Regions from separate parts of the Paenibacillus sp. 1-8 genome, predicted to be linked through region 2. Evidence: predicted binding sites of a transcription regulator. Region 2 holds the regulator's gene; each other region holds the start of a gene.
The links. The regulator LexA, encoded in region 2, represses DNA repair genes until DNA is damaged. The targets are predictions, from matches to a motif close to CGAACATATGTTCG.
Positions count from the first base shown of each region.

Region 1 (8,619 bases), 470 kb from region 2:
TCTTTTGATAAAGTTGATAAAATCGCATAGGTTCGAGGATGCTAATATCGCTTTTGAAATGTTAGAGAAGCTCGAGTCAAAAAAATCAGCGTATTATACTGCTTTGCACGAGATTGCTATTTTGAGTTTTAAGCTTGATATATTGGACACTATTTTAATCAGATTGAATAATATAATGGAAACGTATAGACATAAAAACGACAGTGTCAATGATGTCAATATTATTTTTAAACAGCTATTAATTATAGCCATAGAAAATAATGATGTTAAATCCTTGTCAAGAATTGTTTATTCCATGTTAAAAAATTTTAAAACTGAGGACATAAGATTGAAAAATGGGAGAATTCCTATTCCTTTTATGGCAACCCCTGAACAAAACATTCAACAAAATGATTGTATTATTTACATGTTATTTCAGGCTTTAGTAAAAACAATTGAACTTTCCCATTATAGCTGTACTGGATTTTTAATAAAGTTTATGGTCACGAACTTTAAAGGAGATATTATTAAAAGGGTTTATAGTATTGTAATTGATAATTTAATAACTAACAAAAAACAAGAAAGCCCTTATCTTAAAAATAATGTTATTTCTAATGTGGCTGTATCCTTTAATTTCAATTCCACTACAATAAGATATTGTTTTGAAAAGATGTCTTTATTATTATACTGCCAACAAAAATTTGTTTTAAGAAAAGGTATACTAATTAATTTTAATAATACCGTGGAGCCGGTAATAAAGATCTCAGGTATTAAATTTGAAGTAGATTATCTTGTTGAGAAGATTAAAAAGGCTGGAGACAAGTATGGATTATTATTTTTTAGTTCAAAGTTTGTTGATGAGGCAGGAATTGAAAAGGACTTTTTGGAAATTATAAGTGATGATTTGAAGAAAGAGAAGGAGAGATACAAAGAATTTAAACCTAATTCTAAGGAACGAAAAAGAGTACGTAAAGCTAGATGAAAAGTGAAGAATAATTTACTTTCTCAATAACGTATGTTTTAATACACTATAGAAGGGGTGAAAAAAATGGCTAAAATTTTTGATGTTGCAGATTTTTTTATTCAAAAATCACACAGTATAGATATGCCAATCACTCATTTGAAACTTCAAAAACTTTGCTATTATGCTCAAGCTTGGAGTTTGGTATTGAACAATAATAAAAGATTGTTTAATGGTGAATTTCAGGCTTGGGTTCATGGACCAGTTAATCCCGAACTATTTAGGAAATATAAAGATTACGGTTGGGATCCAATTGATTGCACATACAATGAACCAGCTTTAGATAAAAGCGAAAAACGTATCATGACTGAGGTATGGGGTGTATATGGGTCATATGATGCGAAGTTTCTCGAAGCATTAACGCATAATGAAGAACCATGGAAGGAAGCAAGAAAGGGACTTCCTGATGACGCTTATTCAAAACAAACCATAAATGAGGATACGATGAGAAGATATTATAGCGATGTGCTGAAGAAGTCGTGATCTAAAAAGTAAAGTATTTATTACGGCCTGTAACACAAAAATAGTGTCATTGAGTATGAAGACATCCTACTGGCATAAGTTAGTAGGATGTTTCTATGTTTGAAGGGATTACCACACAATTCAGCGAATACCTATCCTGAGGTGAACAGCATGAACCATACATATTATCTTTACAAAATCATCCACACTAATTATACTTTATAACAACGCATACGGAAGCACCGTTGTGCAATCCGAAAGAATAAGTAAAGGAACTGCTGTATTAAAGTCGGCAGCTCCTTTTTTTATTTCCGCAAGAATTTTAATAATAATTCAGAAAATGAAGACAATAAATTACGTGTTCTCAAGAAAACAAAAAAATCAAAGGGGGTAAATTAAATGGATCATGAATATCAACATTCTTGGTCTTGTGAAAAACCAAGTTCCGAAAGCCATGCTTGGTCATATAAACAAGCGTGTGATGCTTGCCAGAGTGAAATTGAAGTGCGTCATGGGGTTGACTACAAAATAACTGATATAGTTTTTGAAGACCTGGGAAGAACGACTCAAACGAATACGACTTGGGATGGTAAACGAACATGGAAATGCACACACACCGTAAAAGCTCTCTACAATATTGTTCCAAGAGGTCGTGATTTTGCATCTTTCGAGGTGATTGAAGACTCGCTTAAAATTACTTACAGAATGAAAAATGTTAACTTTGGTTTGCGCACGTGAGAGTTAGTTCAAAATATGCTTAAATCCGAAAGTATCGGTGACACCCTACTGGCTAAGCTGGTGGGGTGTTTTTACGTTAAGGGGGAGAATGATGAAAGGTAAACTTATTAACGCAATAGCAGCAATTATTTTAGTAGCGGGGGTATTGTGGTGGTTCAGCGAACACGGACAAAGCTCGCCTTTGCCTGCCCCGAAACCTGTTGAAACGTCAAACATACCAACATCGAGCAATCCAGGCGAAACGTTCAAACTGGAGTTTCCCTCAGCAAAGTACCCGGAAACAGCACAGCACATCAAGGAGGCCATAGCAGCCGGGGAGTCGTCAGTATGCACGATTGACCGCGACGGAGCTGATAGCAATCGGGATGCATCTTTACGGGGCATACCCACACGTAAGGGCAAGGATCGAGACGAATGGCCTATGGCGATGTGTGCCGAGGGTGGAGAGGGTGCAGACATAAAGTACATATCACCGAAGGATAACCGTGGAGCCGGATCATGGGTGGGTCATAAGCTGGACGACTATCCGGACGGGACCCGAGTTGAATTTATAGTGAAATGATGTACAGACATATGCTATATTAGATGTAACAGTAACACACCAGTGTATTTAAATTTTTAGTTCTACTTTTACGACTGTATAACCATAACAAAGGATCTAAAAAGCTCTGCCGACCAATTAAGGTTAGCAGAGTTTTTTTCGTTGCAGGAATTACTACATAATTCACCGAATACCTATTCTAAGGTGATCAGCATGAACCATACATATAAAGTGTTAAAGTCGGATATCGAATTGTTTGCAGCTGCATTAAGCCAGGTAAGAGTATATGTGGTGCAGCCGTTGGGAGAGGATTTGATATCGGTTATAGACTATGGTGGCACTATAGAAAAGTTTTCGCCTGAGTCGGTTAAGATTGCCGGAGCGTATTACGTACGGAATCAGTTTGAATTTAGAGTAGATGTGAAAAAGGACTCCGCTGGTATGTAACCAGTATGGAGTCCTTTGTTGTTTATTATTTAGTTGAATACTCGCTTACTTCAAACGTAAGGATTTTATTGAATATTACATAGTCTTTACGGTTGCTGAATGGGCCTTTATTGTTATCATGCTTATTGATGGCATATGAAGCCGATCCAGTTCCGGCCTGCTTGCTTTCGTACCAGGAGATAAAGTCATTGACCTCTTTCATGCTTAGGTCGAATTCTTTTTCCAAACCAGTATCCATTGTTACAACTAAGATTGCACGGTCACCAGTAGGTTGCTCTGGTTTGCTGGGATCAGTAGGTTGGGTTGGTTCTGGAGTAGGCTCAACAGGATTGCTAGGACTTAGTGGGCCGTCAGTGTCAATACTATATATTGATAAGTACTCTTTTGTATTGTTAATAAATTCTACAGAGTGCTTACCATTATCTAAATTAAGTTTCTCAAATTTGATTCTTTTTGTACCATCATCCGGGCCATATAGTGATATTTTTTCAACGAATTTTCCATCAATAAATACATCAACGTCTTTTGAGAAAGACCACCATGTTGTGGAAATAAGTCGGAATTTTGTCCCAGTAAAATTAAACTTTAGAATAGCACCTTCCTTTTGCCATTGAGATGCGTATGTGGATACTCCAATGTTAAACGCCCATTTCCCTCCTAAATATGTAATATACTCTGAATCATATTTATGACGTGTCCATCCAGATTCGGGTTCGTTCAGTGCGTCACCAACAGATGCAGCCATAACTGTGTTGTGATTAAGGCTAGTAAAGAAAAGCAATCCTAGTAAAAAGGAAATTAATAATTTCTTGAACATATTCATTTTTTCCTCCTAATGGTTTAATGACATTAATGGTACATCTAGCGAAAAAACATGTCTAAACATTTATGTCTATATATTCAAAATAAAGTTTAATAGTGGATTTAAATTTTTACTCTCTCTAGTTCACCAAAACTAAAAGATCTTTTTTTGTTTTGCGACAAGCTATGCGATACTTCGACATGACCCTCCAATTAGTATAGAGAAGATTTAAAACTATGGAGGTGTCATATGATAACAGGAATCGCAAAAGGATTTATTGTATTCTTACTGGCAGCTATCTTTTCCGTACAAGGTGTCTATGCTGAACCGGCAGCAATCGACCACCAAGCAGCAGCTGGGTATACGTTGGAGTTCCCAAGCTCCGCTATCCAGAAACAGGGGCACATATCAAAGATGCAATAGCAGCCGGACATTCTGCGGTATGTACAATTGATCGGGATGGAGCCGAGGAAAACAGGAAAGAGTCTTTAAAAGGTATTCCGACTAAAAAGGGATATGACCGTGACGAGTGGCCAATGGCAATGTGTGCTGAAGGTGGCGCAGGTGCAGATATCCGATACATAACCCCTAGTGATAACAGGGGAGCAGGATCATGGGTAAGTCATCAGTTAGATAAGTATGCTAATGGAACTAAGGTGAGGTTTATTGTTAAATAGTAAAAAGCTCTGCTAACCTTAATTTGGTTGGCAGAGCTTTTTCTGTTTTTCAGAAGCAATTTTTGATTAATGTTTTATATATTTTTTCATCAACCTCAATAAGGCTACGCTTTCCATCTTTAAACTGTAGGGCAATCGTATGAACCCCTATTTGTTTAGCGGAAAGACCGGCAAGCAATCCTACTGGGCCAAGCAAGAAACCTCCAACTAAGCCTCTACCTACTGCGCTGGCTGCGCTCTTTGTATGCGTTTCGTCCATAATTTCATATTTTTCAATCGTTTCCTTATCCAAATTAAAGGATGAAAAAAGACCTGTAGATAACATTACTATTCCGAAAGCCTGCGAAATTAATTTACCGTTGTAATCTCCCGCAATCACACGATTTTTAGCACCCATCTTGCTCCCACCCCTACATAAGTAAATATTTGTATTTAGTCTATCAGACCTAGGAATATTTTTCTAGTACAAAAGTTTTAGAAGCGGCAAATAAAAACTCTTGTACAGAACGTGTGTTCGTAATATAATCTGTACATTACACAACAGGAGGCTACATACATGTCTAAAAAATTAGAAGGTAACGGCTTATGGGAAAGCAGCCGGATTATCATACCGGAACATAAGGAGGCTTATTTAAAGCTTATGAAAGATCGCCAGCGCCGGGGTAAACCAGAACTCGACGACCAAGAGATGCGATTGATTGAGCAGGCTCTAATAGACTCTTATAACTTGCGCCAGCCTGTCAGCGTGACTGTTTTTAGCCCGTTTGATGATATATTGATGGATGGTGTGGTTTCGTCTATTAACACCAGTAGAAGGGAAGTAAAGCTGTCTCGTGGGGAAGATGATTTTAGCTGGGTTAAGCTGGAGGATATAGTTTCGACAAACTGAAAATAATTACCTCACATAATACATAAATACTTCCATATAACTTGGTAATTGGATTGCCTCTAACAAGTAACAAATATAGAATTAAAGGATATTTGTTACCATTTATGTGAAGGGGATATGTGTTATGTGGGAGCCTATTAGGTTCTTGCTTTTTTCAACTGCGGAGGCTATGGCAGCTTTTTTCTTAATGACTGCCATGTTCAGATTAAAAGGGATTGACTATGCTTGGCAAGCTCTATTTATAAGCTTGTTAATGAATCTCCAGAGTTACGTACTTAGAGAGGAAATGTCATTGTCATTTCTAGCGCCTGTTATAAACATCTTGTTATTCTCTTTCTTGTTAGCTACAGTCGTAAAGGTACCAATAATATGGTCGAGCATAATATCTATATCAGGCATTTTTTTGTACGGTATGGTACAGGCTATACTACTTGCTTCACTATTTAAAGGAGTTGAAACTGCGCAACTACCGAACACTGACGAAGGGGGTTTACTACAGGCGATAACAAGTGCTTTGGTGTTTTTAATATCGTGGTTCCTTTATAGATTTCGTATTGGATTTACGTTTGACTTCGAGCGGTTGCGTCTAAAGTGGGAACATACTATAGTAGCTTTCCTTGTTCTCATGTCTCTTGCTGCCGCAGCTTTCGTTATGTATGCGGCTGATCTTGTTCTAATAATTCTATATTTCGCTCTGGCGGCTGGGATGTTTTTATATTATGCACTAAAAAAAGAAAGGGAAGAGGGCTGATCGGATGATTGAGCCATTGGCATTGCGGTTGGCACAGCACATCAAAAGCGTAGTACCAGACCATCCAGCCTCTGTTGCAGTTTTAAAGCATGCACTGGCTGTACTCCTTAATATGTTCTTTATTATCGTCTTTACAGTTGTCGTTGCTTTATTTACGGGCAAGGTGAGAGAGGTCGTTTCATTAATGGCCGCATTTGCGTTTTTACGGCAGATGACAGGCGGAGTACATCTTAAAAGTGGTATGGGTTGCGTAGTGGTTTCTGTACTGTTATTCACTGTTTTGTCATATGTGGAGTTTAATCATGTATGGACAACAAGGGCCACAATCGTCAGTATGTTACTCATCCTTTTGTATGCGCCCGCAGGGATCGAGAACCAAACGCGCATACCCCCACGATACTTTCCGTTATTGAAAGTGGCTGCACTTATTGTCGTTGGCTGCAACTTTTGGTTTGTTAATCCCGTTACAGCCGTAGGGTTCTTAGCACAGTGTCTGTTGTTAATTCATCTAAGGAGGTGACACACCATGAAAAAAAATACGGGAAAGATAATGGGATTAAGAAGAAGTACCTACTATGCTTTCGCTACCTGTTTGTCCTCTGTTGCGATACTGACAGTTATGGTTGCGAGTTTAGTATTTGTGTACAACCCAAGCCCGCCTGAAGAGCTAATGAAATAAGCTGGAGCTGACTTTGTATGAACGAAATTACTGAAGGTTTAATTTCTGTCACTAAAGAAATAGAAGGCGGCATAACAAGCATCTTGATCAAGGATATCTTTTTTGGTATGTATAGCGGAGCGATAGACCGTATTATTATTCACACGCAATACAAAACGTATTACTTACATTCAAGTCTTGTTTATTGGGCTAATACGTTAAACAATAGTGGTTACAATTTTATTAAAGCGGATCGTTATTATTTGATTAACGTGGACAATATTACTAGATTGAATGTTAAAAAAAGATGTGTATACTTCGATGTAGGACTTGATGGAGAAACAAAAAAATGTTTTCTTGCATATCACAAATTTGAAACCGTCCGTGAAAACTTGTTGTGTTTGAATTCAAATATTTTATTGACATAAAGAGCCATAGTTGAAGGGCTCTTTTTTTGTCGAAATGTATAATGTAATTTAAATAAAATCATGTGTTATTTTGTCGAAAAAGCCAACTATATTCGACAAAATTCGTAGGATGAATTTATGTTGCCAAAACGCCTAATATTGGGATTTAATAGTAGTATGGTTATGGCAAACTAATATTTGTAGGATTATTGGTATAATCATCTTGTGGTCTTTAAATATAAGTAAACAGGAGGGGATAGCGAAGTGCTTGTCCGATAAACACATGCCATAAAAAAGAGCGAAAGGGCGTGGGAGATAAGCAATTTAAGGAAGAGGTGCAACTATGGATTAGCCATAGTTTTCCCCGAGGGAGAGCCGACAGGCAGGCTCACTCATAGATCAGTTCGTATAGCTCCTCGACCTGACAGTCAAGAGCAAATGCAATATTGAACATTACATCAGCTGACATTTTATCTCTATTGTTGGCCCAATTTGAGATCAATTGTTCGCTGTACCCTGTTCGTTTAGCAAGATCGACTTGCTTCATACGACGTTCTTTGAGTAAGATTTTTAGTCGGCATCTCCCACGGGAGACACGCAAATTAAATCAATCTCCTTAAGGATTTTGAAAAATGTTCTCAACGATTATAACATTGCACATATTAGCAGTAAACCATGACCTTATATACAAAATGAATGATATGAAGGAAGTGCATATATGAAAAAGTATCAAATTGATATACCATGGGATGTTGAGAAGGAAAATGCCGAAATATTTGTAAAATCCATGGCAATTGCTTTTGATATGGAATTGCCAGCAGAAGTTGAGGCGGAGTCCCCCTCATCTGTGTATCACTTTTTAATTTCAGAATAGTTATCACGATTCACAATAAACTGTCAGTGGGGCAGTACCAACACATATAATAGAAGATAATACCCGCAAACCTATGATCGGCGGATGTTGATTTTGCATTTACTAGAAGGCAAAAAGAGCAGTAAGGAATTAATCCTTCTGCTCTTTTTATTGGGGACAAATTGGGGACGAACTGTAGTGTTTTGTATAGAATACAGTCCAAATGAGAACATATACGAACATATAAAAGCCTTGATAATACTGGATTTCGAAACTGTATGCCGTTACAGTATATTAAAAACTCATGACTTAAAATCCTGCGGTAGGTGACTACCGTACCGGTTCGATCCCGGTCCTCGGCATCCTTGATTTAAAAGGGTTTTTTCCGAAAAAC
Region 1 is NZ_CM149995.1:3,374,115-3,382,733, reverse strand. It holds gene AC0WRU_RS15375 (hypothetical protein) at 1-961, shown strand, start outside; gene AC0WRU_RS15370 (Panacea domain-containing protein) at 1,028-1,483, shown strand; gene AC0WRU_RS15365 (hypothetical protein) at 1,862-2,200, shown strand; gene AC0WRU_RS15360 (NucA/NucB deoxyribonuclease domain-containing protein) at 2,289-2,762, shown strand; gene AC0WRU_RS15355 (hypothetical protein) at 2,955-3,188, shown strand; gene AC0WRU_RS15350 (hypothetical protein) at 3,214-4,011, opposite strand; gene AC0WRU_RS15345 (hypothetical protein) at 4,240-4,413, shown strand; partial or broken gene AC0WRU_RS15340 (NucA/NucB deoxyribonuclease domain-containing protein) at 4,365-4,667, shown strand; gene AC0WRU_RS15335 (hypothetical protein) at 4,717-5,064, opposite strand; gene AC0WRU_RS15330 (YolD-like family protein) at 5,224-5,556, shown strand; gene AC0WRU_RS15325 (hypothetical protein) at 5,681-6,307, shown strand; gene AC0WRU_RS15320 (accessory gene regulator ArgB-like protein) at 6,312-6,827, shown strand; gene AC0WRU_RS15315 (cyclic lactone autoinducer peptide) at 6,834-6,986, shown strand; gene AC0WRU_RS15310 (LytTR family transcriptional regulator DNA-binding domain-containing protein) at 7,004-7,393, shown strand; gene AC0WRU_RS15305 (helix-turn-helix domain-containing protein) at 7,761-7,973, opposite strand; gene AC0WRU_RS15300 (hypothetical protein) at 8,091-8,246, shown strand.
Region 1: a site for LexA is predicted at 5,171-5,184, ahead of AC0WRU_RS15330 (YolD-like family protein). Genes of this name have one in related genera too.

Region 2 (10,727 bases):
GCTCCAATCGTTCCTGCCCCCGGCGTGAGTCCATCCTGTGAAGGCAATTGTAGATCCGGATTCGTCAAAACAAAAATGGCCCCTTCCCGAATCCAGCGCATGGCAGCAACCAGCTTATCATATGTAAATTGGCGATCTATCCCCTGCACCACATAATCAGGGTGATCCTCTACAAGCTGCAATCCGGCATCCGTAAGCGCCTGACGTAATCCCGTTTCACCAATACAATATACACGTGCTCCAGGGCTTTGCTGTGCAACATATTGTGCAGCCGCCAGCGCCGAAGTACATACTTCATCGCTAACTGCATCAATTCCCATCCCGACCAAATGCTCTGCCACCGACTCGGGTGTGCGTGAAGCATTGTTCGTAACATAAGCGTAAGGTATCTGGTTCGTGCGCAATTGGGATATGAGCAGATCCGCACCTTTGATCATCCGGTCCCCATGATACAATGTTCCATCCAGATCAATTAGTAACGATTTTATCGTAATTCCCTCCCGCACTTCAAATCAATTCATAATAACATTGAAATTATAATTCATCCCATGAATGATGTTCACCCTCGTATTTAATCACCTTAACCATTCAGGTCATAAAATAAGTTGGTCTCCCCATTTCATCTTATCTATCTTAAGTCAAAAATACGTATGAAGTCTATGAATTGCTGATAAACCGTTCAAAATAATGCCATTCCTCGCTAAAAGCCGTCCCTTTCCCAGAGAATAAGCTTACATCTCCGTCGAAATCCATCGAAGATGCCTTTTCTACAAGGGAAATTCCCTGTATTTCCTGGCCCTGCTCAAAATACAAAATGCTTAAAATTCGATATATAGAAAACCGAATATGGCACGCCTCCATATGTGGTAGTACAAATTCATTCGACCCCATCCATATGTCACCCTCATCTCTTGTCGCATCCTGCGCTTTCCCGGAAAATAATTTCGCAGGAAAAACAAAGGCACCGGAGCAAGCCCCGGTACCCATACACGTCTATCTTTTATAACTAACCGTTTATGAACCGATATCGGGCACCGGTAACAGCACATGCTGCTCCGCCAGCAATGAATTGGGGAATATACTCCGCGCTTCCTCCAGCAACGGCTGAAGCTGCTCCTGATCTTTATATCTGGAGCTAAAATGCGTCATGATCAATTGGCCCGCACCTGCCGCTTTAGCTGCTTCCGCCGCCTGAAGTGCTGTACTATGATGATATTCATACGCCGTATCCGCCAACTCATGCAGAAAAGTAGCTTCATGAACGACAACCGTTGCATCTTGAGCCAATACTACGGTATTCGGACAAGGCCGCGTGTCACCAAGAATGGTGATGATACGCCCTTTTTTCGGTGTACCCAATACATCCTCAGGATGAAGAATGACTCCACCCTCCACCTCTACGCTTTCTCCACGCTTCAGCTTGCCATACACCGGGCCGGGCTTGATTCCGTATCGCTCCAGCAGCTCCTGATTGAGCTTGCCGGGCTTATCCATCTCTACAATACGATAGCCGTAGCTGTCAATACGATGGTCCAGCAGAGCCGACTCCACACGGAACTGCCCGTCATCAAACAACACTCCTCCCGTATGCTCCACAATATGTAGTTGGTAGTTGATACGGGATTGGCTGATTCCCAGTGATAATTCGATGTACTGCTTTAATCCGGGCGGCCCGTATACCGTCAACGGTGTCGTACCTCCCTGATATGCCCTGCTTGAGAGCAGACCCGGCAGACCAAAGAGATGGTCTCCATGCAAATGGGTAATAAATATTTTTTCAAGCTTGCTTAGCTTAAGCGGCGAACGCAGTACCTCCTGCTGAGTTCCTTCGCCGCAATCGAACAACCACATGCTTCTTCGTTCCTCCAGCAAACGGAGTGCGATAGACGCCACGTTTCGCTGGATCGTTGGCACACCTGCATTCGTGCCGAGAAAATAAAATTCCATGACTTTAACCTTCTTCCTGCTGACCAGCAAAAAACCTCCGAAGCTCGGAGGGTCTTTGCTATCCCACTGATAAAGGTGTTATACCTTTTCGACGTTAAAATACTGCGCCTGAGGGTGGCTGAACACCATGGCTGATACTGAAGCCTCCGGTTCCATCATAAACCCTTCTGTCAGTTCAACGCCAATATCCTCAGGTTTCAACAGTTGGAACAACGGCCCCTGATCCTCCAGATCAGGACAAGCCGGATAACCAAAGGATACCCGTATGCCCTGATATCTGGCACCATGCCGCTGTTTCATTGTCATATCGGCAGGGTCCGGGAAGCCCCAACTGTCCCTAATAATATGATGAAGCCGCTCGGCCAACCCCTCTGCCACTTCCAGAGCAACTGCCTGAAGCGCATGAGAACGCAAGTAATCGCCTTTTTCTTTCCATTGCGTGGAAAGCTGCTGAATACCATGACCCGCCGTAACGACCATGAAACCTACATAATCCATAACTCCGGATTCCACCGACTTCAAAAAGTCAGCCAGACACAGATAAGGTTCTACCTGTTGGCGTGGAAACGTAAAGGTGTGCAGTACCTTGCTCGTATCCGCTGGATCATAGACCAAAATCTGATCTCCTTGGGACTGTGCAGGGAAGAAACGATACATGGCATGTGCCTGAATAATCCCGTCTGTAACGGCTTCAAACATGATGCTGTCTACGGTTTCCTTCAACTGAGTCGCTTTCGGATTCCCCGAAGCCAGCAACTGCTCTACATTTCCTCTTAAACCAAGATGATGCCCCATCAGCATCTGCATATTCACATAAGGCAAAATATAATTGAGCGGATAGTTGCGCAGTACGTGACGATCCGTATCCGGCGGCAAATAAACAGGTAAATCCTGAGCAATGTTAGAGCGAACCGCCCGGGTTAGCTTAGGCAACTGCTTAGTTTCCACGATCGTCGCAGCTTCCGCCTCTCGCTCGGCCTCCATGTCCTCAGCCATTTTCTTACGGGACTCAGGATTCATCAGCTTGTTCGCGATATCCAGACCATCCATAGCATCCTTGGCATAGACGACCAGTCCGTCATACTCTGGACGGATACGGTTTTTGGTAAACTTACGCGTCAAAGCAGCTCCGCCAACCATAATCGGGATATCAATATTCGCATTTTTCAAATCCTGTGCAGTCAACACCATCTGTTGAGCCGATTTAACAAGCAAACCGGATAAGCCAATCGCGTCGGCCTTTTCTTCACGGTAAGCCTCAATAATGCGTTCTGGTGGTACTTTTATACCCAGATTTACAATATGGTAACCATTGTTGGATAGAATTATCTCCACCAGGTTTTTACCGATGTCATGCACATCGCCTTTGACCGTAGCTAGCAAAATCTTACCTTTTACCGAGGATTCATTTTTCTCCATATACGGCTCCAGGTAAGCTACCGACGCCTTCATGACTTCAGCGCTTTGCAGCACCTCTGCAACGATCAATTCATTATTGTTAAACAGACGGCCTACCTCTTCCATACCCTTCATCAGCGGCCCATTAATAATCTCCAGCGAAGAATACTTGGCGAGCGCTTGCTCCAGATCCGGAATCAGTCCCTCCTTACTGCCTTCTACTACATAGGAAGCCAGCCGCTCTTCGAGCGACAGGTTGGACACCTTCTCCTTCTTCTCCACTTTCTTATTACGGAAAGCAGCCACAAAAGCGGCTAAAGTTTCGTCGTTCGTTTTATAAATCAGGTCTTCGGCGAGCTTCCGTTCATGCTCTGGTATCGAAGCATAACGCTCGAGCTTCTCCGTATTTACAATCGCGTAGTCCAAGCCTGCTTTGGTACACTCGTACAAATAGACGGAATTGAGCACTTCACGCCCCGCCTCCGGTAAGCCAAAGGACACGTTACTGATACCCAGAATGGTGTGAACCCCTGGAAGTGCCTCTTTAATAATCCGAATCCCCTCAATCGTTTCCTTGGCCGAACCGATGTACTGCTCATCACCTGTTCCCACGGGAAATACGAGTGTATCAAAAATAAGATCCTCGGGTGCCAGACCGTAACGGTTCACCAGCAGATCATAAGAACGTTTTGCCACTTCAAGCTTATCCTCACGTGAAATAGCCTGACCACGTTCATCAATGGTTCCAACAACAACAGCCGCGCCGTATTTATGAATAAGAGGTGCCATTTTCTCGAATTTCTCTTCGCCATCCTCCAAATTAATGGAGTTAATGATCGCCTTCCCTTGCGAATATTGCAAGGCGGTATCAATGACCTGAATATCCGTGGTATCAATTACAAGAGGAACCTTTACCTTATTCACGACCAGCTTCAAAAAAGCTTCCATATCCGTCATTTCATCGCGGTCCGGGTCCTGTACACAAATATCTATGACGTGCGCTCCGCTCTTTACCTGAGCGCGGGCAATTTCAGATGCCTCTTCATATTTGCCTTCCACGATCAAACGCTTGAATTTGCGGGAGCCGAGAACATTTGTTCGTTCACCAACCATATAGGGACGATTTTCCTGTTCAATATATACAGGCTCAATACCCGATACAGCCGGTGGGTGATGACCTTCCAGCGGGCGCGGCTCAAACTGCGCCATACGTTCACTCATAACCCGGATATGCTCAGGCGTGGTACCACAGCACCCCCCCGCGATATTCAGCCAGCCTTTTTCGGCGAAAGCGGCCATTTTACGGGCCAATGAATCAGGTGATTCATGATATTGACCGTTTTCATCGGGCAAACCTGCATTTGGATAACAGCTAATTGCTGCTGAGGACATATCGGAGAGAGAGCGAATGTGGTCCCGCATAAACTCCGGTCCTGTAGCACAGTTCAGCCCAATCGACACCGGGTGCAAGTGTTCCAGCGAAATGCAGAAAGACTCAATATTCTGACCTGCCAGAGTCGTTCCCATCGGTTCAATCGTTCCCGAAATCATTAACGGAAGCTCAATACCTGTCTGTTCAAAAGCCTGCCGAATTCCAATACTTCCAGCTTTGACGTTAAGCGTATCCTGCGAGGTCTCCAAAAGCAGGGCATCCACGCCGCCTTCAATTAGCGCCAAGGCTTGCTCTTCATAGCTCTCGATCAGCTCCGCAAACGTAACACCACCTGTCACGGATAATGTTTTCGTCGTCGGTCCCATGGCTCCTACAACAAAACGAGGCTTGTCCGGTGTGCTGTACTTATCCACCGCGTTACGCGCCAATTTAGCTGCAACCAGATTAATCTCACGGGCACGCTCCGGTATATCGTAATCCGCCAAAACAACGGATGTCGCTCCAAAAGTATTCGTTTCAATCAGGTCTGATCCGGCCTCCAAGTATGCTTCATGTATCCCTTGAATGACATCCGGTCTGGTCAAGACCAACATCTCGTTGCAGCCCTCCAGCTCTTCCCCACCAAAATCGTCGGGGGAAAGATCCTCTTGCTGGATCATGGTGCCCATGGCCCCATCAAGAATGAGTATTCTTCTTTGTAATGCATCCTGTAAGCTAACTTTATCCAAAATCTTTCCACCCCCCGCAAAACGTTAAATCCTAGTTTAGCAGAAACCGTATCATTTAGATAGATTGAAGTAAAATCATACGTTTTATACGGCTTCTTCCGTACATAAAGCCACTCTCGATATTCATTTTTACAGTTTGTAGTATAAATTGTTACAAACCTATATTGTACAACGATTCAAGACATGGTATCCTATATACAGCATTAAACCAAGTGGAAAAGAGGGATAACCGTTGGCTGAAATCCTAATACGCAATACGAATGTACGAATTAGCAATGAAGACAAGGTACGTGAATTTTTGGAGAGCCAAGAGGTATTGTACGAGCATTGGGATGCTTCCAAGCTGGCCGGGGAGCTGCAAGAAAACTTTATCCTGACGGATGAGCAAAAAGCGGCTGTTCTAAGCACTTTCGAACCCGAAATCAAGGATTTAGCCGCCCGTCGCGGGTATAAAATATGGGATGTTATCACCTTGTCCGAAGCAACGCCGAACCTGGATGAGCTGCTTGCCAAGTTTGAGCAAATTCATACGCATACTGAAGATGAAATTCGTGCTATTGTGGCAGGCAAAGGCATTTTCATCATTAAAGGCCCTGAAGAAATCGGTTATTTTAATGTTGAGCTTTCACCGGGTGACGTTATTTCCGTACCAGAAAATATTCCTCACTTCTTTACCTTAATGGAAAATCAGAAGATCGTCGCAGTACGTTTGTTCATCGAAGAAAATGGCTGGATTGCCGAGCCGTTTGAAGATTCATCATTTATTAAGGCATAATACTATAATAGCGAATTCATCCTAATGTGGATAAAGCAACTCCCTCTGCTCTGAGATATCTGAGCGGAGGGAGTTTTTTGGCTTGTTACTATAAATAAGAGCCGAAAAGCACTTACTTAAACGATTGAATAATCCCATCCAATTCGGACAGATGCTTAATTTCGAACTTTGGCTTGATTTCTGTAGTATTAGTTTTGGCGTTTCGGTTCACCCACACGGAGTGCACACCTGCCGCCAGAGCCCCTTGAATATCAGTCGTCAGCTTATCCCCCACCATTAAAGCATGTTCAGGCTCAATACCGAGAAGTCCCAAAGCATGCCGGAAAATAGACGGATCAGGCTTTCCTTTACCAAACGAACCTGAAATAACAACGTGATCAAAAAATGGAGCTAGCTGCGGAACGCCATCCAGCTTTTCCTGTTGTAGATCAGGGGAACCGTTTGTCAACAAAAGCAGCTTATACTGCCCTTTTAGCTGCTCCAGAATCTCAAACGTTTCTTCATAAACATGGGGGCGGGAGCGTCTTTCCAAGGCAAATTGGGTTGCCAGCTTTTGCGACAACTCTTCATTATCAATCCCCAGCTTTTGAAGACCTCTACGCCAAGATTCCTTTCGATAAGCAGGGGCCAACTGTTCCAATTGCCGGAATTCAGGCTGCTCTCCTGCCGTAAAATTCGCCCACAATCCTTCAAACGGATTAATACCAATCAATTGAGTAAAACTAAAGGTTTCATAAGACTCATACAAAGCACGCGCTTCCTTGCGGACTGCTTCTTCCAAAGCCTTCGGATCAACGCCTGCTTCCCGGGAACCTGTCTGGCACGCCGCGTCAAATGCCTCTTCTACGCTGCGCTCATCCCACAGAAGTGTATCATCAAGATCGAACATTACCGCCTGAATCGTCATCTGAATTATCCACTCTCTTTCCACTTTATATGTACGCCTGTTCTGCCTTGTTGTGTCTACAAGCATTCCAAATGTGCCCATATTAAGCAAGAGGCCGCGATGTGTTATATGAGATAACATCATGCGACCTTATTTACAGAGGCTACAGCCGACAGACAATTTAAACGATTCGTACCAAAGAAGTCGTTATTTTTTGTCTATTTGAACCTGATTAGATAGCGCAAACTTCTCAAGCCGCTCTGCAATGGCATCCGTATCATAACGGCCCAGTGATTTTGTGAAAATAAAATTGCCACCCTTACCTTTTCTTTCAACCGTTACGTAACCCTTTTCAATCTTGATGGCTTTCATATCCTCTGCTGTCATTGGACGCTCTCTGCCACCCTTCAGCATATACAGCGTGCTCTTTCCAACCTTCAAATAAGGACGACGGATGAAAAAGATAACAGCCAGCATCAAATACAAACCGAATACAAGCCAGTCCATTCCCCGCATGCCAGTCTTAGTCAAAAAATAACTCATGAGCATGTACAAAACTGCAAGTCCAGCCAGCATGATTGGCACGGTAAAATTACGTCCACGGAAAATATCCATTGCAGAACCGGCACCACTAATGGTTTGAATACCTTGCTTTTTACGCGATTTATTCAAATGCGCTGTGTTTTTGCGAACTTTTCTTTCAAATGACCGGGCCATCTCTCAGTTCCCTTCCCAAATATATTGCGTAAAAACCATTGCCACCAATCCTAATCTATATAGATACCAAAAATAGATACCTAAAAAACGAAAAGCAAATTACGCGGGCTAAGCCGCTTTAGCAACATTAATGCGTCAGCCCACCATTTCCCTTCGACGTATCTTCGTCCACAATTTCAATCGTATCAAGTTGCTGCCGGAAATTACGGCGAATATTATCCAAATAAATTTCCCGAAGATTGGCGCGCTCTACTGTTTCCTCTTCCGTCAATCCTTCGGCTTTTGCTTTGCGAGCCAATTCATTGATGCGCTGTACCAAGCTGTCTATATCCAAATTCTGTCCCCTCCATATAAGCAAAGATATAATACACTTTGACATGTAGAAAAGAGCTTGTCAAGGTTCCCTCATTACGTCCTCTGACAAGCTCAGATCAGAAATACGGAAGCTTTAAAATCTGGCCTGCCTGCACTCCCCGATCTTCCAGTCCGTTAATCCGAACAATTCCTTCTATATATACCCGTGTATCCATTCGTTTCGGTTTATGATTGGAGGCAATCTGCCACAATGTATCCCCAGGTTGTACAATAAGTTTGGTCACCTCTTCATTCGAAACCGAAGGAGCCGCGAATACTGTCAGTACACCTGCACCTGCGATCCAGGCAACGATAACCAGAATAAGAAGTTTGGGCAGAAGACTGTTGGAAATGGTCCGTACAAGCTGTGCCCTTCTCTCATTCCGGATATTATGCATCTTTTCTAAATTCATTGGAAAAATACTTTGATATGTGCTATATTTCATCATTGGCTGCGTCCTCCAAACGTTCGTTCTTATATTTTTTCACAATATAACACGAACATTTGTTTTGTTCAATAGAAAAGAGAACAAAAGTTCGTAATTTTTTTAGGGATTATTTAGAACTTATGTTTGTACGAACGGAGGTTCTATGCTATAATTTTCCCAAACGTTACTAAATGGGGTTGATACGGTATGTCTAAGATTTCAAGCCGCCAGCAGGCCATTCTTGAATTTATCCGCAATGAAGTGCGTCTAAAGGGGTATCCCCCTTCTGTGCGCGAAATAGGTGAAGCTGTCGGATTGGCCTCCAGTTCTACGGTTCACGGTCACTTGGATCGTTTGGAGAAAAAGGGCCTGATTCGTCGTGATCCAACGAAACCACGGGCTATCGAGTTACTCGGCCAAGACGAATCGGATAACAGCAACTTGATTAATTACTCTATTAGTCGTGTTCCGGTCGTCGGCAAAGTAACAGCCGGTTTGCCGATTACAGCAACAGAAAATATTGAAGATTACTTTCCTCTTCCCCAGCATTTTGTTGGTGAGGATAAGATGTTCATGTTATCTGTTGTAGGAGAAAGCATGATTGAGGCTGGTATTGCCAACGGAGACTATGTCATTGTACGTCAGCAGCAGACAGCCGATAACGGCGACATTGTCGTCGCCATGACGGACGAGGACGAAGCTACTGTTAAAACTTTTTACAAGGAAAAAGATCATATCCGACTTCAACCGGAAAATCCAGCCTTTGAACCGCTTCGCCTGACGCACGTCAGTATTTTGGGCAAGGTTGTAGGACTCTTCCGGGACTTCCACTGATTTTTCATTTTTCAGCCCCGTTATTCTTCCCGCTACAACAAAACCGGCTGCCCATAGCAGGCCGGTTTTGTATTGATCTTATTTACATAGAATCTACCTCACTACTATCCTTTTCCCTTTTGATAGCCCATGGATTAATCGGTATATATCTGCAATTACTGTTCTGCTTATTGGGGGGTCAAAAAGAACTTTGTAATTATTTTGGATAAATATGGTATATTAATATTTATAGTTTTATTAAGGAGAGATTAAATGAAAAAAATTATAATTTCAGTGTTTATTATGACTTTTATCGTAATAGGTTTTACAGGTCCAACAATGGATTATGTGTATGCTAAGGAGAATTCAACCAGAACAACCTTTGATCGCATTCATTACATACAAATAATTATCCATTTTAAATCATTGGAAAAGCAACTTGAAGCTGTACTTTCCGAAAGAAATAACTACCCAGAGGACAGTCCAGCATATAAAGAGCTTTCTGAACAAATGAATCACATTCTTGAGCAGGAAACATATTACCAGAAAAAACTTAAAGCCCTTTATAGTAAGTAATATACTTCTCCCCGTTTGTTATCTTCACTTTTATCATTTTGCTCGTGCTGATCTACTGTAACTTTTCCTACAACGTAAAGTTGGTAAGGATAAGGCAGGTAAGCATGAGTTTTTTTGCGTTCCTTACCTTTATACTTTATTAGTTTCTAAATATCAGGGTCATAGGTAATAGCTTCATTTTGGTTTTAATAGATTTATGCTGATACATTGTTAGTGCTACTGACATATGAATAAAGTAGACCTTAGCAAAGGAGATATGCAGATGATCAAAAATAGAGTCAAAACGTATAAGCATCGTATTGGTAAGAACAAATTTCTGGTCGTAAAAGTCTTTCAAGCCGCTGCTGCCGAAACAAGAAGCGGTAACGCACTAGCCACCAATGCATTGAACATCAAAATTTCCAAGCGCAACCGTAAGCGGAATCATAAACGCTTCTAAGATTCATCGTACCTTCTTTTCTTTTCCTGTGAAAGGAGGTGATATCATGTGTAAAAAACATTTCAAACGTAATGTGAGAAGAAGAGGATTATCGATCCGTTCAAATCAAAGAGCTATTGCGCGCGCTAGAGGTAATGCACTGGCCGTTAATCTGTTTAGCGTAAATGATAGACAACGCAGACGTTAATGATTGTTTTTAAGCGAAAAGCGGGAAGGATTTCTTCCCGCTTTTTTGTGCCGCATTATAGTGTAAAACGGAAATTCAACCAATAA
Region 2 is NZ_CM149995.1:2,899,498-2,910,224, forward strand. It holds gene AC0WRU_RS13115 (TIGR01457 family HAD-type hydrolase) at 1-506, opposite strand, end outside; gene rnz (ribonuclease Z) at 1,015-1,947, opposite strand; gene metH (methionine synthase) at 2,026-5,466, opposite strand; gene AC0WRU_RS13130 (1,2-dihydroxy-3-keto-5-methylthiopentene dioxygenase) at 5,699-6,241, shown strand; gene AC0WRU_RS13135 (HAD family hydrolase) at 6,354-7,148, opposite strand; gene AC0WRU_RS13140 (hypothetical protein) at 7,335-7,844, opposite strand; gene AC0WRU_RS13145 (DUF896 domain-containing protein) at 7,972-8,178, opposite strand; gene AC0WRU_RS13150 (LysM peptidoglycan-binding domain-containing protein) at 8,276-8,644, opposite strand; gene lexA (transcriptional repressor LexA) at 8,834-9,460, shown strand; gene AC0WRU_RS13160 (hypothetical protein) at 9,713-10,015, shown strand; gene AC0WRU_RS13165 (hypothetical protein) at 10,278-10,454, shown strand.

Region 3 (10,727 bases), 2.1 Mb from region 2:
TTGCGACAGAGGTACGTAAGCTGGCCGAGGAATCGGCCAAATCGGCTACCTTGATTTCGCAGCGTATTGATGCGATGCAGGTGGATATGAACCATGCTTTGACGGCTATGCATCAAGCACGGACACGGGTTACGGAAGGAATTGATTCGGTATGCACGTCGGAGCAATCCTTTGCAGAAATTAGCCATGCCGTGGAACGAGCGATGGAGCATATCAATGATATTACCGGAGTGACACAGGAGATGGCTCGGGGAGCAGTAGGTGTCGTTGGAATTATGAGCGACATTTCCCAGATTTCGAACGAGGCAGCGGGCAACACCGAGTCGATCTCAGCCGCCGCTGAGCAGCAGCTCGCCTCTATTGAGGAAATTGCTTCTTCCTCAGCGGACCTGAGCCAAATGGCAGAGGAACTGCGCGAGCTGGTCGGACGTTTCCAAGTGGAAGGAAAAGAACAATAAAACCAAAAAAGCGCCCGGATACATGAGTCTATCTCATGTCCAGGCGCTTTTTTTGCATGCATTTTGCCACAACTTCTTGTTGAAGGTATAAAAATTATCTTTGGAATGACTTGCGACGATCCAGCCGAAAACGCATGCGGCGCGGGCTGTCGGAAGTGCGTAGAGAACTTCTTTGATACATATTGTTGAGCAGCAGCGCGAAAATGACCAGTAATGTCCCGTACAGCTCAAAGTGGCTGATGGTATAGCCTTGGAAATACATAAGTACCAGCGTGGTAATCGGTACAAAGTTAATAAATAAAATTCCGTTCAGCGGTGACAACATTCGGATTCCGGCATTCCAGCTCAGCAAGGCTGCCAGCCCCGGAAGCAGGATCATAAAGCTCATTTCGTATTTGACCGACCATACATGCTGCCAGTCCGGTACCGCAACCCAGTTGAAGGCGGAGGCGGTTGTAACGACTACGAAGGAAACCAGGGTTCCGAGCAGGCAGGTTAAGGTAGAGTAGCGAAGGGTGGACCATCCTGCAAAATGGCTGCCTCCCATGGAATACACGACCCATCCAATCACCCCTGCGAAAATGAGCAGCAGCGGCAGCAAATGCTGTCCGGCGAGTGTGAAGAAGGTCCATTTTCCGTTCGTAATCACGAGTACAGCTCCAGCCAGTGCAATCATCATACTGATCAGTGTGTATTTTGGCGGCATTTTACGGGTCATGACCCATATCATCGCAATCGAAATCATCGGCATCAGCACTTCCATAATAGAAGCTACAAGGGTACCTGCTGCACCCATCGCGTGCTGTCCCTGGAAAACGGCCATGTTGTAGATGGTAAATCCCATCGTACCGAAGAACAGCAACGTCTTGCCCTTGCCCTCAAAGCGAAATGCAGCCCGTCCCTCCTTGAGCCACAGGAGGACAATTAATATGAGCGTAACCGAGAAATAACGTAAAAATGAAAAGTACAGCGGATTAACTTGTTGCAATGCAATGTGCGAAACCGGAAACATGGCCCCCCAGGACATACTGGCGATCAGGCACAATAAAGATCCGGTCATGATTTGTCTATTCATGGTGAAAAAAAGCTCCTCCTTGCCGGCCGCAGCGGACATATCTTATGGACACATCATAATGGATAGGGAGCTGTTGGTAAAATGATTGAAAATAAACGTTATCATCATTTAAAATGATAATAAGTGACAAGGCACGTCAATTTTGATAGCCTTGCCCTTCACGATAAGGGGGAGCGGTAGTGGATCTGAACGACTTAAACATTTTCCAGACGGTGGCTGCTCATGGCAGTGTCAGCAAGGCGGCAGCCGAGCTTAGCTATGTCCAGTCCAATGTAACGGCCAGAATCAAGCTGCTGGAAAAGGAGCTGCAAACGCCTTTATTTTATAGACATAAGCGGGGCATGATCCTCAACGCAGAGGGCAAGCGTCTGCTGCAATATACGAAAAGCATTTTGTCGCAATTCGAGGAAATGAAACATGCATTTCAGAGTACCTCAGCGCCTTCGGGGGTGCTGGAGATAGGGATCGTGGAGACGGTGATCGCTCTCCCGGCGATTTTACATGCTTACTATAGCAAGTACCCAGATGTCGAGTTGTCCCTCAAGGCAGGGGTTACGGAGCACCTGGTACAGGAGGTTGCGGAGATGAGGCTGGATGGTGCCTTTGTGACCGGACCGGTGAAGCATCCCCTCATTGAACAGTTGGATGTGTTTCAGGAAAAGCTGGTCCTTGTTTCCCAAGGAGATGACTTTTCCGTTGAGGATGTAACGACCCGTCCGCTCCTTTTATATAAAAAGGGCTGCGGCTACCGTGGGCGGCTGGAAACCTGGCTCAAGATGGAGGGCATTATTCCCAAGCAGATTATGGAGTTTGGAACATTCGAGACGATTATCGGCAGTGTGGCGGCTGGCATTGGAATGACGGTTTTTCCTGAATCCTCGATCAGCGGGCTGGCTGCCCAGGGTCTGGTGCATTGTCATGCAATGCCTGAGCCGTACAACGAAGTGACAACGGTATTTATCCGTCGTAAGGAAGCCTATGTGACCAGTACCTTGCAGTCTTTTATGGATGAAATTATCGCTCAGACAGAGGCATAGCTTTATCGTTGGGTGGAGATTGTCTCCATCGTGCTGTACGGCGAGCTGCGTCATGAGACAACCGTGGGCATGTGGCGGTAACGAATTTTGGTGGTATCCAGCGGATGTCCGCGGGCCACGGGATCATCCATACGGAGCACAACGCTTCGCAAACGGACGATGTCAGTTTACTTCAATTGTGGTTTGGCCCGCTTACGAGAGGGCTGGAACCGTCGTATGAAGCTACTGCGTTCAACCCGGATCGTTGTTCTGGGAGACATATTTGTGCCCCTAAAATCTTTGTATTTTCGGAAATCAACAGTTTTTCAGTGGCCTCACTTTATGCTGGTGGGGCTTTTTTTGTTTTATATTGCTCATATAGGCTTACTCTGCCCAAAGCGGATACTTCAAATAAGTTACAAAAGTTATTGACAACTGTTAGATTTTGGAGAACAATAGAATACAAAAATATAAAAATTTTGGAACTTTTATGTGAAGGGTGGATATGACATGAAGCATACACCTACGGTTTTAGCGGAGTTGGAAGATTATTTAAAGCAAAACGACTTGACTTTGGCTCAATTTGCGGAATATTCAGGTGTTCATCAAAGAACACTTAGTAACTGGATTACTCAACATCGTCCTGTTTCTGTACAACAGCTTGACCTAATCACGTTGGCCATGGGATTACCGGAGGGTTATTTTTACGAACTATACATAGAAAATTACATCATCAACCTTCCCCCGAATTGGCGGCGAATCGAGCCACTATTATATCGTTGTGGAGAGCTGGACAAGCTGGATGCGATCCGTCGAATGGTTGGACATATTATGGACAATCCGTTGTATTCGCCCAGACTATTTGACATTGCGGAAGCGCTATTTGCACAGGGACGACATGCTGCGGCACTGCTGCTCTATGAGAGTGTAGCAGAAGTGGAAAAGTACCAACATTCGGAACGCTTGGCAATCTGCCATTATCGTATATTCACAATTCAGGTTGGAGACGATCATAGGCGAAATCTCAAGGCAGCTACACGTTTTGATCTTTTGTCCATCGTTTAGAAGAAATAGACCAGCTTGACGCATTGAAGGATTTGGCTAACGTGTATAGGTCTTTGCGTGAATGGGATCGTGTCTTGGAAGTTGCCAAGGATTTAAGGACTTTAGCCAAAGCTCAATACTCCATGGCGTTAAAACAGAGAAGGGAACAACATAAGAAGCTATTGCGACCACTATTTGTTTACGTAGCTTTCAGTAATTTGCTTATCGGAGGCGCTTATTACGAGCAAGAAAACTATGAGTTAGCCTTGCGAGTAGCCCATGAATCTTGTGATTTGGAATGGGTTAAAGAGACTGATGAAGAAGCTATGCGCTGGAAAAAGTTATTTAAGGAGTGGAGCGAGGCTAATGTGTATTTAACCAAGCTTATGGCTGGAGATATAGAAGTACTTCCTTTATATACTGAGTTCATCTCAACAAAAAATGAGGAAATACTTCCGGGTTTATGGAATATAATGATTGCAGCCAATCGTTATAACATAGACGTAGATGATATTCTGAATCGATTTGAGTGGGAAATTTCAAACTTACATGATCAAGGAGGAGATGAAACCACTGACCAGCAAAATATCGACGATCAGATTAGCGGCTTTTTGAGTGAATTGGCCGACTACTATTTATCTAGAGGCCAGTACGAAAAAGGAATTCGGTACTTATTAGACGGCATGAGAAAATCCACTATAATCAATAATGAACACTCTATCCTTCGTTGCGTGAGAATGTTCGAACGTTATCGGAAATTTGTCTTAGCTGAAGCCAAGACGGAGTATCATAATTTAGTGGAAATGGGGTAATGTTTTTATGAAGCGAATAATTAGAAGGCTATGCACAACTACTTTTTTATTGGTATTAGTAATAAGTGCACAAACAGGTGGTTTTCAAGTGTTAGGCTGGCATATAGGAAGTTAGCACGCTTGGCTAAATAGTATGAGTGTTTGTTTGTTTCTAATCTAATTGAAAAGGTGTGGTTAGACAATGTTGAAAAAAATGGTTCTTCTGATCGTCGCAGCTAGTTTTCTGTTTATCGCGAATGGGCCTAATCATGCTTATAACCAGCACCATAGTATTCAGCTTTACGATACCATTGGAGGATACTAAACGGATAGGAACAAAACAATCCCCGCTAACCTTAACCGGTCGGCGGGGACTGTTTTATTATCTCTTTTCAGCCCGATACTATGATGTAACTGCGGCATTAAAACCTTGTTATCTGTTCCGAATCACTTTAATTAATGCTTTATTATATTCATATGTTATCATATCCGTTTTACGCAGGAGATGAAGTTCCCTTATCTTCGTTATTTTTAACTTTTCTTATTTTCTTAGTTCTCCCTCTAAGAATGACGAACATATAAACTGTAGCAATCAACAATGACTTTATATAGAGAGCGTCATGTAATTGTTGAGAGTAGAAAGCTAGAACAGCAATAAACATAAGGACGGAAACAGTTATTTGTACTGCAGGATGATAAATAAGCTTTATAAATTTACTATGTTCATTACTTTTTTGAAGGTCAATTACTAAATATAGCACGAAAATAGGAATAGTAAATAAAACACTTTTAAGTATATCTACTATTGTTTGTGATCTAAGTGTAATAAGTATAAGATACGACAAAGTAAGTACACCAAAAGTAATAAAAGAAGTATTGATATTTCTTAATTTTAAAAATCCTACTAACCATCGCACTAACACCTTGAAAGGATAAACAATTAGAATCGAAAAAATCCAAGTAAGTACAATCCATAAAATGTCTGATGTAGCGGTCATATATAATCTCCAATAAATCCGCATCGGCTACGGTATTTGCTTTTTCATCTGTAATATATGTATCGGTATTTTCCGTCATTTCCTTTACAGGAGACATACAGGCAAAGAAAGACGACTAAATTTTGTGGGCTGATATAAGTCCTCATTGCGGGATATAGTCATTATAGAGGGCTGGGACAGGGAACAGAAGATCGTCACGCCCCCAGTGGCTGCAAATAGATATACGGAATATTAAGCCTCGGATTGATCTGAGGTTTATTTTTTTGTGTTCTGGAAAAGATATACCTTGTAGAGGAACGTGTGTTCGAAATATAATTTGTGCATACCACATCAGGAGGCTACATACATGTCTAAAAAACTTGAAGGCAATGGAATTTGGGAAAGCTCGCGCATCATTATACCGGAGCATAAAGAGGCTTATTTGCGTCTAATGAAAGACCGTCAGCGGCGCGGCAAACCAGAACTCGACGACCAAGAGGTGCGATTGATCGAGCAGGCGCTTATAGACTCTTACAACTCACGTACAGCCGTCACGCTGGTGGTTTTTAGCCCGTTCGACGATAAGGTTATGACTGGTGTAGTAACATCCACTAACACCAGCAGAAGAGAAGTAAAACTGTTTCGGGGGGAAGATGATTATAGTTGGGTTAAGTTGGAGGATATTATTTCTGCAAGTACATAAAAGGTCCCCAAGTAAAAAGGCCACTGAAAAAGTCTCTTTAATAAAAAACGTCAAAAAAACGAGCCTCTAGAATCGCTTCTAAGGCTCGTTTCGCGTTTGGGGAATCATATTTGACCCCCTAAAGTTTTGGTGTTTTTAAAAATCAGGTAGTTTTTCAGTGGCCTCCAAGTAACCGGTGCTTTTTTTACGTCCTTTATCAAGTTGAAAATATGTTTACTATTTAATATTTTTCGTATATATTAATATTTGGAAATTATCTTTTCACAAATATTTCCTACAAAACTAGATTAAATTAACAGAGGAGATTATTTCAATGAGCATTTCATTAAGAATAGAACGCAAATCCGGTGGTGAACCAATCGAGTTTGTAAAAGGTGAGATCATTGGCTTTACTTATAAGAATAATAGTTCCATAAACCTTTCAGCTAAGTCTCCAAACTTGGCTCATTCGCTACATATTCGAAGCAAAATTCCGCTTCATTCGCTTCCTCCAGTTATAGACAATGCGGATAATTCCAACATGCTGTATACATGGGCAAACACAGAATATAAACCTGATAGTGAGGATTACTATCGCAAATGTAATATCCAAATCGTGAGAAATGAAAACACAATCCGAGATATTACGTTTACACACGCATATGTAGATAAGTATCAAGAACAGATTGATACCAGCAAAGAGATCCTTGAGTTTGAACTTGTTTTAAAACAAAAAGAAGATCAATTGGGAAAAATTCAATACAGTCCTCAGTTAGAACCTAAGGAAACAAGAGAAAAGGATCAGTCTGATGTCTCGCAAAAAGTACTGGAAGGTGCATATAGTAAGAATATGTTAGTGTATGCAGGAAATAATACTTTTCCGTTTGAAAATCCTATGGTAGAACTAGAAAAGGCTTGGGTGCGAGGCGCAGAGAAGGTAAAAGATTCGACAGATACTGTAATACATTATCCTGATCGTAAAGCATTTGCATTAGTAGCTGTTCCTATAGCTCGAAAGAAGTACGGGGACATCACGGCCAATTTACTTCAACATTCACTTGATTACAAACCAGGACATTTACACTTTAACGAGTGGTCATATGAGGCGCAGCAAATTAAAAAGTCTAAAGAGCACATCGCAATAGTTAATGATGAAGTCAAAAAAGCTAATGGTAAAAAAGTTAAAAGTTTTTCTTATAATGGATCTGCGAAATTAGAAAGTGATAGAGATTTATATAATGCTTTTCACAACATGTATTATGAAATAAATGGGGATTACGTTGACGGGCAATGGAAAATTACCACAATTTATTATGATAATTATAATTTCGAGTATAATTTTAAACGAATGTTTACTGGGAACAACAAACTCGGTTGGGCTGCGGCCAATCTAACAAATATAATGGAATCATGGGGAACACTCAATGAGTATACGTCTTATGTAACAGTAACTGATACAAGAAAAGCCTGGAAGTGAGGTGTGAATTGCAGATGAAGTTTAGATATATCTTTATTTTGATCTTGGTCTCTCTACTAGTTATAACTACTACTATAATTTTTCTAGTAAATTTTGCGGATAATACGAACTATAAATACCCAGATGGCAAAGATACCGTAGAATATTTTGGTGACGGGACTTTTCAAATTTTGAGAGGGGGGCGGGACAACTGTTTAATACTTTATAATCATCTTGCTGCTCCAACGGAAAAAGCTGTTGATAATATTGTGTCATATAAGATAAAAAAAAATATCGTATATGTGGTTGGGGAAAATGGCTTCATCAAATTGGATTCAAGTACCAACACGTACGAGCAAAAGAAACGGATTACCGACTTTACTTCCGAAGATAGAGAGATATTCAATAAATTAATGGAAAAATAGAAGCTATCATAAGCAAATATCGTATCCTTACGTTTGAAGTAAGTGAATACTCAAAATAAAAACGAAATACCCTGCCTATAGTGGGGGCCACTGAAAAAGTCCCCATTGTTGAGAGTAAGAGAATATCCAAAGAAAAACGAGCCTCTAGAATCGCTTCTAAGGCTCGTTTCGCGTTCAGGGAGACATATTTGTACCCCAAAAATCTTTGTATTTTCGGAAATCAACAGTTTTTCAGTGGCCTCCATAAGTGCAGGGTCTTTTTGTCATCTGTTCAACATGCTGAGCCCGTTGGATACATAATCCTGTGCGGGCTGGTACATCCTACATGTTATATTACCTATCCGGCTCATTCGTAAAGGGGGAAATAACGATGAAGAAAGGACGCTTTCCCAAGTTGCCGAGATTGCCGTGGAGCCGAAGAGCGGTTCCGGCCCCGGACCGCAAGGCGCGAGATTCCCGTGTTCTTAAGGGCCTGCCTGAACCGCCGTGGCTGGAACAGCCGTTGCGGAGCAGTCTGGAAGACAATTTGACCGCATTGCGCGATATTTTCAAGGATTGCTCGGATGTTGTTTATCGCGAGCTGATGATTTCCCCTGACCGCAAGGGGCTGTTGGCTTATTTGGAAGGCACGGTGAAATCAGAAGACTTGCAGGATCATATCCTGCGGCCCGTCATTTTGGGCATGATGCTCAAGGACCCTGAAGTGAACGGGCAATTGGAGCCGCTGGATGAAACTCGTATTTCCATGTCCCAGACCAAAACGATGGATCAATGGAATAAGGTAGCGGAAGCCATATTGGATGCCAATGCAGCTCTGTTCGTGGAGGGTACGCCCCGTGCTTATATTTTCAGCGCCAAGGGAGGCGTTCGTCGTGGAGTAGAGGAGCCGCAGACCGAGTCGGTTATTCGTGGTCCACGTGAAGGTTTCACGGAAACGATTCGCGTTAATACGGCGCTGCTACGTTTCAAGCTAAAGACGCCGATGCTCAAAATGTACAGCATGACGCTCGGTACAGAGACTAAGACAAGCGTAGTGCTTACCTATATTGAAGGCATTATAGATCCGAAGCTGGTGGAGGATGTTAAAAAAAGGCTCAGCGATATCGAAATTGATGGTTTACTGGAGACTGGATATATCGAGGAACTGATTGAAGATCATCCGTTTTCGCCGTTTCCGCAAATGGAATATACGGAACGGCCGGATACCGTCACTGCGCAATTGCTGGAGGGACATTTTGCCATTTTTGTGGATGGGACACCTTTTGCCCTGATTGGGCCAGTGACGATGTGGCAGATGCTTCAGGCCAGCGAAGACTATTACGAGCGCTTTTTTATCAGTAATATGGTGCGCTGGATTCGTTATCTTTTTCTCCTCCTGGCTCTTTTCCTGCCTGCATTATATGTAGCGGTCACGACCTATCACCATGACATGCTGCCGACGACACTCATTTTGAGCATTGCCGCAGCACGTGAATCCATTCCTTTCCCCGCCTTGGTGGAAGCATTGATGATGGAGGTTTCCTTTGAGGCGTTGCGAGAAGCGGGGATTCGTCTCCCCAAAACGGTCGGTCAGGCTGTCAGTATCCTCGGCGCGCTCGTCATCGGGCAGGCATCCGTACAGGCGGGGATTGTATCGGCGCCGATGGTCATTATCGTGTCGCTCACAGGTATTGCTTCGTTTACCATTCCGCGTTTTAACTTTGCGATTACGGTTCGTCTGCTGCGGTTTCCGATCATGCTGATGGCGGGGGCGTTCGGATTGTTTGGAATCGCAATCGCGACAACGCTGATTGCTACGCATTTAACCAACCTAACGTCGTTTGGCGTGCCTTATATGAGCGGATATAGCCCGTACAAACATATGGATCAAAAGGATATCGTCGTTCGTGCGCCTTGGTGGAAAATGACCAAACGTCCTTCATGGATTGGGAAAGGCAACAACAAGCGGGCGAAAGAAAAGATGAATGGATCGCCGACAACCGAGGAGGGATGGTGATGAAGCCCCGAGGGTCTGATGCAGGGAAAATACGTAAAGCGGCTGTGATCAGCTGTCTGTTGCTCTGTTCTGTTCTTTTGGGGGGATGCTGGGATCGTCGTGAGGTGAACGATGTGGCCTTTGTGATGGGAACCGGGCTGGATAAGGAAGGCGATCAATACCGGGTAACGATGCAGATTGCGCTCCCTGGACAGCTCGGCTCCTCGGGAAGCACAGGAGGCGGAGGAGGGACAAGCGGAACCAAATCCTACTATCTGGAGTCCAGAACAGGCCCCAGCTTTCGGGGCGCAAGTACCGAGGAACAGCGGGGCGTATCACGAACGCTGAATTATTCTCATCGCCGGGTGCTGTTGTTTAGCGAAGAACTGGCACGGGAAGGGGTCAGCAATATGATGGATGTATTGGCGCGTCTTCCGCAGAACCGTCTGTCTGCTCTGGTGGTCATCACGAAGGGATCGGCGCTGGATGTGCTTCAGGCGGATGCACCGATTGAGCAATATCCGGCAGAAATGGTGCGCGAGCTGAACTACTCCTATATGAAAAAGCCCCGTTCTATCAAGCTGCTGATGAATTCTATTCTGCTGGAGGGCATTGACCCTGCTGTGCCAGTGATGTCCCTGGTGAAGAACGGCCCCTCTAACTTGAAGGACAAAAAGACGAATATTCAGGTTGATGGGCTGGCTGTATTTCGTAAGGACAGAGTAACCGGCATTATAGATAACCATCTAAGTCGGTTTTTGCTGCTGGGTATGGACCAGGCCAAGGATACGGAAGTATTTATAACCCCTCCCAAGGGAAGTGGTTATC
Region 3 is NZ_CM149995.1:5,018,585-5,029,311, reverse strand. It holds gene AC0WRU_RS23145 (methyl-accepting chemotaxis protein) at 1-458, shown strand, start outside; gene AC0WRU_RS23140 (DMT family transporter) at 553-1,533, opposite strand; gene AC0WRU_RS23135 (LysR family transcriptional regulator) at 1,713-2,570, shown strand; partial or broken gene AC0WRU_RS23130 (pirin family protein) at 2,583-2,827, shown strand; partial or broken gene AC0WRU_RS23125 (helix-turn-helix domain-containing protein) at 3,060-4,405, shown strand; gene AC0WRU_RS23120 (hypothetical protein) at 4,587-4,709, shown strand; gene AC0WRU_RS23115 (hypothetical protein) at 4,879-5,382, opposite strand; gene AC0WRU_RS23110 (YolD-like family protein) at 5,729-6,064, shown strand; gene AC0WRU_RS23105 (hypothetical protein) at 6,378-7,520, shown strand; gene AC0WRU_RS23100 (hypothetical protein) at 7,535-7,924, shown strand; gene AC0WRU_RS23095 (spore germination protein) at 8,295-9,920, shown strand; gene AC0WRU_RS23090 (Ger(x)C family spore germination protein) at 9,920-10,727, shown strand, end outside.
Region 3: a site for LexA is predicted at 5,676-5,689, ahead of AC0WRU_RS23110 (YolD-like family protein). Genes of this name have one in related genera too.